DNA from 2 places in the Spirosoma pomorum genome. Region 2 is predicted to be linked to the other one. Evidence: riboswitches for the same ligand, from Rfam matches in the RefSeq annotation. Region 2 holds a riboswitch; the other holds the start of a gene.

Region 1 (4,631 bases), on a different contig from region 2:
CAATCGCCGGAGGGCCGCATGGCCGCTACTTCAGGAGCCGGTTACTTACTGAGTGCTCAGTCGAACAACTCGTTTATCGCCGTCAACGATCTGCTGGCGGGTGGCGTTGATGTATTTCGCGTCCCGACGGGTGGTAGCGGCAAATCGGCAGTAGCGCCCGGTACGTTCTTCGTTCCCGCTTCGGACAAAGCCAAGACCTTGCTGGATAAATCAGCCAAAAGTCTGGGTATCGACGTAACGAGCATCGCCAAACGACCAACGGGCTCGCTGGCCAAAGTAAGCCCGATGCGGATCGCCCTCTGGGATACCTACGGTGGCTCGATGCCGTCGGGCTGGGTTCGCTGGATTATGGAGCAGTACCACTTCCCAATGAAAGTAATTTACAGTCAGGAAGTTGACGCCGGTAACCTGCGGAAGAAGTACGATGCGATCGTATTCGTAACCCGCGCCATTCCGCAGTATACGGGTGAGGACAACGATCCCTACCGGAACTATGCGCCACGGATACCGAAAAACGACGAACTTCCCGCTGAGTACCGTACCCACACGGGCCGGATCACCCACGAGAAGTCGGTTCCGGAGTTGAAGAAATTCCTGGAAGCCGGTGGCGATATTATTACCATTGGCAGCAGCACCAACCTGGCTTATCACCTGGGTCTGCCCGTCAAGAATGCCCTGACCGAAGTAACCAGCTCAGGGCAGGAACGCTCACTGCCCGGCGAGAAATACTACATTCCAGGCAGCGTGCTACGCGTGAACATCGATTCGACGCAGCAGGCAACCTGGGGACTGCCAACCAAGACGGATGTTTATTTCGATGCCAGCCCCGTGTTTAACATCGCTCCCGATGCCATCGCTACCGGTAAAGTAAAACCACTGGCCTGGTTCGATAGCAGCAAACCACTACGTAGCGGCTGGGCCTGGGGACAAGCCTACCTGAAAGACGGCGTAGCTGCTTTTATGGCACCGGTTGGCGCGGGCAAGCTGTACGCATTTGGTCCGGAAATTACCTTCCGGGCGCAGGCGCAGGGAACGTTCAAGTTCCTGTTCAACCAGCTTTACGAAACAGACAGCAACTCAGTGGCTGATTTGAACGGTAAATAAGTAGCTATTCTGAATTGTTTAAGCGGAGCGCCCGGCGGATTTTCTGCCGGGCGCTTTTGTGTATTGTCCCTACTTCACCGATTCGTTCCGTACCTTCGCCCCGGATTAGCGGTGCCCGTCATCGGCCCCAGTGCCGACGATACTGGCTTAATAGGGAACTTCGGTGGTCTTTTCGGACCAAAACCGGGACTGTCCCCGCAACTGTACTGCTTCGTTTTTAAGACAGCCGATTCATTGCTGCTTTGGTCACTGTTCCGCTCCGGCGCAACGGGAAGACCTGAATCGGTGAGCTAAGTCAGGAGACCTGCCGCTGGTCGTGAGTTGTTTGTCGTTACGGAGGATGGCGATTAACAGCGACGGGTATTCACTTTTTTTATTTTCTTCATGCGCACAACTCCGCGCCTGTTCGCAACCGCCCTGCTAGGATCGGTTGCTCTCGGTACCGCCGTACCTACCCTGGCTCAGGATGCCAGAACACTCGACGAAGTCGTGGTCACGGCCAACAAATTCCCCCAGAAACAATCGCAGACCGGCAAGGTCGTGACGGTCCTCCCTGACTCAGTGCTGCAACGTTACGCTACCCAGACCGTCAGCCAGTTACTGACGCGTCAGGCGGGTTTGATGATTGTAGGCGCACAGGGGCCGCTGGGTTCGAACCAGGATGTGTACCTACGGGGTGCTGCCGTGGGCAATACGTTGATTCTGCTGGACGGCGTACCGGTTTATGACCCATCGGGGACGGTTAATGCGTTTGACCTGAACCTCATTACCGTGGGCGAATGCGAACGAATCGAGATTCTGAAAGGTGCTCAGTCGACAGCCTATGGTTCTGATGCCGTTGCCGGTGTTATTTCGATCTCTACCCGTAACGGTGTTGGCAAACGGCCACTACAGGTGTCGGCAACGGCGCAGTATGGTACGTACAATACGTTCCGGGGGGGCATTGGCCTGAGTGGTGCGACGAATAAAGTTTCGTATAATCTGCAATACACGCGGCTGTCATCGACGGGCTTCTCGGCGGCTACGGATCGCGAAAACACGGGTACGTTCGATAAAGACGGCTACCGGCAAAACGCTCTGCTTGGTAACATCGCGATAACGCTCAATCCGCGCCTGACGCTGAAGCTGCGCGGACTGACCACGGCCTACCAGACGGACCTCGACGCCGGAGCTTTCGGTGACGAAAAAGATTATACGTCCAACAACCGGTTCAGCTTTGGATCGGCGGGGCTGGAATGGAGTCACCAGCGCGGTAAACTAGTAGCCAACTATGGCATCAGCGGCAGTCGGCGGGTCTACAAAGACGATTCAACATCGGTCGAGCCAAACGCTTTTGATAAATACAGTTACAGCGAATACAGCGGCCTGACGCATTTTGCGGAGTTGTACCACACGTTAACTATCCGCAAAAACATCGAACTACTAACCGGTGCCGACTACCGCTTCGCCAACACGGATCAGACGTATCGATCGGTCAGCAGCTACGGCCTGTATGAAGCTCCTCCGCTGGGTGCTGATACGGCCCGCACGGGTCAGTTGAGTTTCTACGCATCCGGCGTCTGGCGTACACAAAAAGGATTATCGGTCGAACTGGGTGGGCGCTATAACCACCATTCGGTCTACGGCAACGCCTTTACGTATTCGTTCAACCCATCGTATCTGATTCGGGACCAAATCAAGGTATTTGCCAATCTGGCTTCGGGTTTCCGGGCTCCGTCGCTCTATCAGATCTTCTCACCGTACGGCAACCGGGCGCTGAAACCAGAACGTAGTCAGTCTATTGAAGCTGGGGTTCAGGTATTCACCAAGTCGAAGAACGCCTGGGTGCGAGCCCTGTATTTCGATCGTCGGGTGCGTGACGTTATTTTCTTCCAGTCGCTATCGGTACCGCCGTACACGAGCCAGTACATCAACTTTGACCGGCAGCACGACCACGGCTGGGAGTTTGAAGGACAGGCGCAACTGGGGCAATTAGCCCTGACTGGTAATCTCACGCTGCTCGACGGTCGGGTGACGACCCAGGCCGCGGGTCGGGACACGACCTATAACAACCTGTTTCGTCGCCCCAAAGTGCTCGTCAACGTTACGGCCGGTTATCAGATCACGCCGGCGCTCTTCGCCAGTGCCTCTTTACGTTCGGTGGGCAGCCGCACTGACCGGTTCTACAACTCGGCCACGTTTACCAGCGAGAACGTAACGTTGGCCCCTTACAGCACTTTCGATCTTTACGCCGAATATCGGCTGAATCACGTACGCCTGTACGCCGACGTGCAAAATCTGCTCGACAGGCAGTATACGGACGTATACGGCTACAATACCCGGCAACGCACGGCGAATATTGGGGTAAGAGTAAGTTTGTAAAGAGATATTGAAACGAGTCAGGGGCGCACCAACCGCTACATGTGGTCGATTAGTACACCCCTGACTCGCTTTATTTATTGACTTTTTAGTGAATTAAACGAACAGGTCAGGCAGCCTCGTAGCTGATAGCCACAATTTCCATTACCTGCTGGCCCTGTAAAGGTGGCCAGCTAACCGTTTCTCCTACCCGCTTTCCCTGCAAGGCGCGAGCCAAAGGAGCCGTGAAAGCGATTAACTCCTTATCGGCATTGGCTTCATCGACACCAACGATTGTGAAACGCCGTTTTGTACCGGCCAGCTTTCCCGATTGTATCGCCAGACTAACCGTAGCCCCAAAGCGAACACTATCTTGTTCATGGGTATTGACCACTTTACTGCTGGAAATACGTTGGTTCAAGTTTGCAATACGCCCATTGAGCAAGGCGAGTTGCCGACTACGTTCGTTCTGATCGTCAACGCTGGCGGCCTGTAAATGAGCGCGTTCCGTTTCTAAATCGGTGAGTTCAGCACGTAATAGATCAAGACCGTGGGGCGTCACATAGTTGGGTGTACCCGGGGGTAAGGGCGCACGGGCGGGAATCACAACGGGTGCATCAGCCGTTTCATTTTTCAAAAAAGCGCTGCTCATAATCTCTTCGGGAGCGAGCGTTTTATTGTTACTCCCCCATGAAAAAACATCGCTATAAGCCGAATTGTTCTGGCTCGAAACACGGCAGTCAAACCCTTCTCAATTGACCAGGCAGTACACCAAAAACACCATAAAGTCCCTATTAGCGACTTGGATAGTGAATGAATAGCGCTGTTGTCCAAGAGATTTCCTTGCCGTTGATCCGCTCGGTTTCGTAGTAATCGACCAGCCGCATCTGGTAGGTATGCAGAAGCTGCAAAATGGCTAGTGGGTCGGACTGCCCTTCGTACAGCGTCGCGAAATTGAGCTCCAGTAGAACGGCTCCAATCTTCCCGTTTTTAAAGAGTTCAGCAGCTCCATTCAATACAGGTAGCTCAAATCCCTGCGTGTCTATCTTCAGCAAATCAATACGGTCAACAGCGCGGGCCGAACAGAAGTTGTCCAGTGTATCGACCGGAACAGATTCCACCGACACGACTTCCTCCCCGGCGAAGAAGTTCTCCCGTTTGTCGGGGTTCATGGGCAGAAATGAACTCAA
Region 2 (4,631 bases):
GAGTGAGTACCGATATGCGGTCAAAGCGCCGAAGTCATAGCTGATTTCTGATTCAATGCCCCGCAGGTCCGAATCGGCTGCGTTGACGTAAGTAGCCCGCGCGACGAGTACGTCACCGTTAGTCTGTTTCTCGTTGACCTGCGTCACGATCCGAGCGATCCGGTCCCGTACGTTCGTGTTGAAATAAGTAGTACTTGCTCGGAAACCCGCTTTGGGACGGCTAAACGTCAACCCCAGGTCATAACTCAGGCTATTTTCGTTGGTCAGATTTGGATTACCAGTAGTAATGGTAATGCGGCCAGTTGAGGTGCGGGTTTCTGAGTAACCGGCTACGTTGAACGCATCGGGTGTTACGAACGCCCGACCCACGGTTCCTTTCAGTTGCCAGTCGGGTGCCAGCAGCAACGCTGCGCCCAGATTTGGGCTGACGAACGGATTGGTTTTTTTGCCAGGCTTGAACGTAGTAAGCAGGGGCGTTTCCTTAACGGAGAACGTAATGTCGTCCAACCGTAGGCCAGGTTGCAGGAGGAGCCGATCTCCGCCGAAGGCCAGCTGGCCCTGCGCGTAGAATGCTGACGACCGAATCGAATAATTAGGTTGCGTGGGTGCTCGTTCGGTGACGGCGTCAGTCCAGTTCCGAGACGACGTACTGGAATTCAAGTAGTCATAGCCAACGGTGAGTTGGTGGCGTCCCAGTTGCCAGTTGTCCTGGAGTTGAACGCCCTGCCAGCGGTTCGCGGTGTTTGACGACAGGAACGGCGTAACCGGCTTACCTGATACGTTGGTCGTCTGGTTGAAATTGTTTTCGCCGGAGGCAAAGACACGAAACGTCGGTTTATGATCCGTCAGTTGACCGCGAAGAGCGATTTCACCCGCCTGTCGGTTAACGTCTTTCAGGCTGGCCTGCGTCGTGCCGTAGGTGATGTCGCCGGGGGATTCAACGTCGTCGGCAATGAATTTTTCGCCCCGTACGTCTACTCGCCAGTTATTGCTGATCTGATAGCCCAGTCGCAGCACACCGGAGTAATAAGTAAGTTTGGTGTTGGGCCGAATCTGACCATCGTCTTTACGATCATCGACCGTTTCGGCTGGCTTGTTGCTGTAATACTTTACTGCCTGATCGCCCTTCAGCCAATCCCGGAACAAATTGCCTTTGCCGAGCCGGTAGTCCTGTGCCCGTCTGAGATAGTTGACCGAGGCATCGAAGTCGAGTCGCCGGGTCAGGCTGCCGCCGATATTTCCACCCGCCTGATACGTCTGAAAGGAGCCGTATTCAGCGAAGGCATTGCCCCGTAGCGCTCCTGTCGAGCGTCGGGTGATGACGTTGATAACGCCACCCATCGCCTGGGAACCATACAGCGCCGACGCGGGCCCTTTCAACACCTCGACCCGCTCCACATTGTTGAGCCCAATGGTTGACAGGTTCGTAGCCCCCGCGGGCCGACCATCAATCAGCAGCAGTGTACGCTGATTCAGACCCGAGAACTGCGGCCGAAATCCCCGGATGCCAACCCCTGAAGAGAGATTAGGGTATTGAATAACATTGACAGCCGCCAGTTTCTTGACCAGATCCGTTACGTCGGCGGCTGGGGTTTGGTTGATGTCGCGCCGGGTAATGATGTCAATTTGTTGCGGAACCCGGTCGCGCCGGTTTTCCGAGCGGGTGGCTGTAACAGTTGTTTCTTCCAGGACGCGGCTTCTGAGCGAGTCGGCGGGGATCGATTGCGCCTGTAAAGAAGTTAATGCACCAAGCATCACGCCGAGGCAAGTAACTAGCTGGATTGGGCTACCAACTACTGGGTAGTAGCGTTGTTTCATGGGTATTGATTACGAGTGAAAAATGTCGAACAACGTGTACACGCCGATCGCAATGGAGAAGATGCCAACGGCATAGTTGATGGCCCGAACTGCCGTTTGCCACCGGTCGACCACTTTAGTGAGCGAAAACGCCAGCAAGCAGCCGTAGAGCGTCATGGCGACGATGATACCCGCGCTTTGCAGGACAATGATCCAGACGGCCGTAGCGGCATCGCTGGCGGCTAGCGTCAGAGCTACGGTGCAGGCACCACCCGTACCGGCCAGGCCGTGTACCATGCCGACCCAGAAGGATCGACTGAACGTAGTAGATGGCGCTGGTTGCACGGGTTCGTGCGTTTGCCGGTGATTTCGCCGGATAGCAACAACGCCCAGCCAGATCATCAAAGGTCCGACCGCCAGTTCGACTTGTTCTGCAATGTTGAGCGACAGGGCCGATTTGACCAGCAGCACCAGACAGGCAAACAGAATCAGGGTGAACGAATGGCCCAGCGCCCAGTGCGACGAACGCCAGATGATACGCCACATATGATGCCTGTCTGAAGCGATCCGACCGGATTTGTTTTTTTCGGATGCCAGCACCGACACGGCGGCCATGTGGTCGGGTTCGAAGGAGTGCTGTACGCCCAGCAGCAACGAGTCGATAAGTAGCGGGTTGATCATGCGCTTGTTAGGTTGATGTGGTGGCAAACCCGTAAAAAGCGCGTACAAAAAGCAGGGGTGTTCGCCGGTCGGCAGGCGCACCCTATCTGACTTCGTGTTTGCCTTTCGTCCCGAAAGCACACCGGTTCTGACGTTTCTGGGCAGGTCTTCTGGCTCGTTCGATTCTGACGCCTTCCCACTCCTGATGAGGAACAGTGGCCTGATTGTCAAAATGGTTGTATGAACTATACAGCAGCGGGGACTGCTCCGATTAACGCTGACGGACAGCGCGACGGATTCCCTTTTAAGCGCTTCACGGCGGAAGCGCACCTAAAAACGGTCTCAAAAGTAAGAAACTTTAGGGTACCTTTGCCCTAATAAGTATCTACTTCCATTTTACCAACAGGAAAACGGTTCTGCCTTACGGCGGATTAATAGAGAATCGGTCGGACCGCCGATGCGGTGCAAATCCCGAACTGTCGCGCAACTGTAAGTAACGCCCCAACTGGCTGCCCCGCGGGAATCTGCCTGCGTGATGTTCACTGGTCGATCAGACTGGGAAGGACGGCCGCCAGGTTACAAGTCAGGAGACCTGCCTTTTTTCTTGCTGACAATGCTTTCGCGGTTTGAAGCACGGTCAAGATTGGCGATTTCTCCTGCAGACACCCGTTCCTGTCGGCAGAAGCTGGTGCTACTTTCCTCGCGAGCACCCATCGTCGTTTGTCCGATTGCACGTACCCGTTCGCATGCCGAACTGCAGGCAGACGCTTTTAACTCCTTATTTTTTCGTTAAAAGGTATGCACACGCGCTACGCTGATCACCCGCGACCTGGTGATCAATCAGCCCATTTTTCCACCATTCGTTCGCTGTTAGCCATAACGGTTATCCTTCTCAATCTTTTTTTAGGTGCTGCCAGCTGGGCCCAGTCGACTACGGGTACGATTCGCGGCCAGATTCAGGCCGAAACGGGTGAGCCATTACCCGCCATTACGATCCGTCTGGACGGAACGGGTTTCGGGGCTGTAACCGACGAAGCGGGCCAGTTTACGATCAAACGCGTACCCGTTGTACGTACACACTGACCGTCAGCGGGGTTGGCTACGAAGCGCACAAACAGAATATAACTGTATCGGCACAGGCTGCAACGGTACTCCGTTATCAGCTTAATAGCCGGACCAGCGAACTCTCGGAAGTAACCGTTACGTCGGCTCGCACACCGGCGTTTACGACTATCAACAAACTAGCGGTGCCCATCCGGGATATTCCCGTGACGACAAGTTCTGTATCGGGCCGTACGATCGAGCAGCGGGGCGTTGATGATCTAGGGGAGGCCATGAGAAACACGACTGGCGTCCGGGCCAACAATACGTACGGCGGATTTGAGCATTTCACAAATACGAGAAAGGAAGTCGGCTGGAGCGCTGGCTGTATCATGGTTTGCACAGCCTGGACTTTCGGCTTCTGCTTTACAAAAGACCACTCTGGGATATCATCGTCTGGGTACTCATGCTGGGCGGGACGGCCGTCAGCGCAACGGGATTGGTGTTAACGTGGAAATGGCTACGTAGGAAAGCCCGGAGAAAGACGAAAAAAGGGAAGAAGCGAAAAGGCAACCAGGTTGCCACAAACTCAACTGCCATAACAACCTTAAAGCCAGAGCAATTGGCCCATCGAAACGAAACGAGGTGAAACCCGCAACGGGTTAGCTTCAACAAAGCTTCGTATATTTAAAACTTGACGATCGTGCTAATCGATTTTAAACTCCCACACTTATAAGCAAAACGTATAGCATGGCAAATGTTGACAAGAAGGAGCTATCGGCTGAAAAGCGTAACGAACTGCTCAACGTATTAAAAGCACGTTTTGAGAAAAACAAGAACCGTCATCAGGATCTCAAGTGGATTGACGTGCAAGCAAAGCTGGACGCCAATCCCGAAAAGCTATGGACGCTTAACGACATGGAAGCAACCGGTGGAGAACCCGATGTTGTTGGGTATGATCAAGAAACGGATGAGTACATTTTTTACGATTGCTCAGCCGAGAGCCCCAAAGACCGCCGAGGTGTTTGCTACGACCGGGAGGGACTGGAATCGAGAAAAGAAAGCCGACCGGAAAGTAACGCCGTTGATATGGCCGCTGCTATGGGAATCGACCTGCTCACGGAAGAACAATA

What was found. Region 2 has a riboswitch for cobalamin ahead of ACYVAD_RS23690 (hypothetical protein). Riboswitches for the same ligand answer to the same signal wherever they lie in the genome.
Region 1: linked by a shared signal. The riboswitch ahead of ACYVAD_RS16525 (TonB-dependent receptor plug domain-containing protein) and the one ahead of ACYVAD_RS23690 (hypothetical protein) in region 2 are both predicted to bind cobalamin.

Annotation. Positions count from the first base shown of each region.
Region 1 covers NZ_BAAHBP010000027.1:248,995-253,625, reverse strand. Annotated here, with positions in the region: gene ACYVAD_RS16530 (M14 family metallopeptidase) at 1-1,104, shown strand, start outside; cobalamin riboswitch at 1,197-1,430, shown strand; gene ACYVAD_RS16525 (TonB-dependent receptor plug domain-containing protein) at 1,489-3,465, shown strand; gene ACYVAD_RS16520 (GreA/GreB family elongation factor) at 3,572-4,093, opposite strand; gene ACYVAD_RS16515 (FkbM family methyltransferase) at 4,236-4,631, opposite strand, start outside.
Region 2 covers NZ_BAAHBP010000038.1:59,561-64,191, forward strand. Annotated here, with positions in the region: gene ACYVAD_RS23685 (TonB-dependent receptor plug domain-containing protein) at 1-1,818, opposite strand, end outside; gene ACYVAD_RS23690 (hypothetical protein) at 1,828-2,478, opposite strand; cobalamin riboswitch at 2,601-2,806, opposite strand; cobalamin riboswitch at 2,852-3,071, shown strand; gene ACYVAD_RS23695 (carboxypeptidase-like regulatory domain-containing protein) at 3,256-3,540, shown strand; gene ACYVAD_RS23700 (hypothetical protein) at 3,617-3,850, opposite strand; gene ACYVAD_RS23705 (hypothetical protein) at 3,756-4,007, shown strand; gene ACYVAD_RS23710 (hypothetical protein) at 3,925-4,098, opposite strand; gene ACYVAD_RS23715 (DUF4256 domain-containing protein) at 4,249-4,631, shown strand, end outside.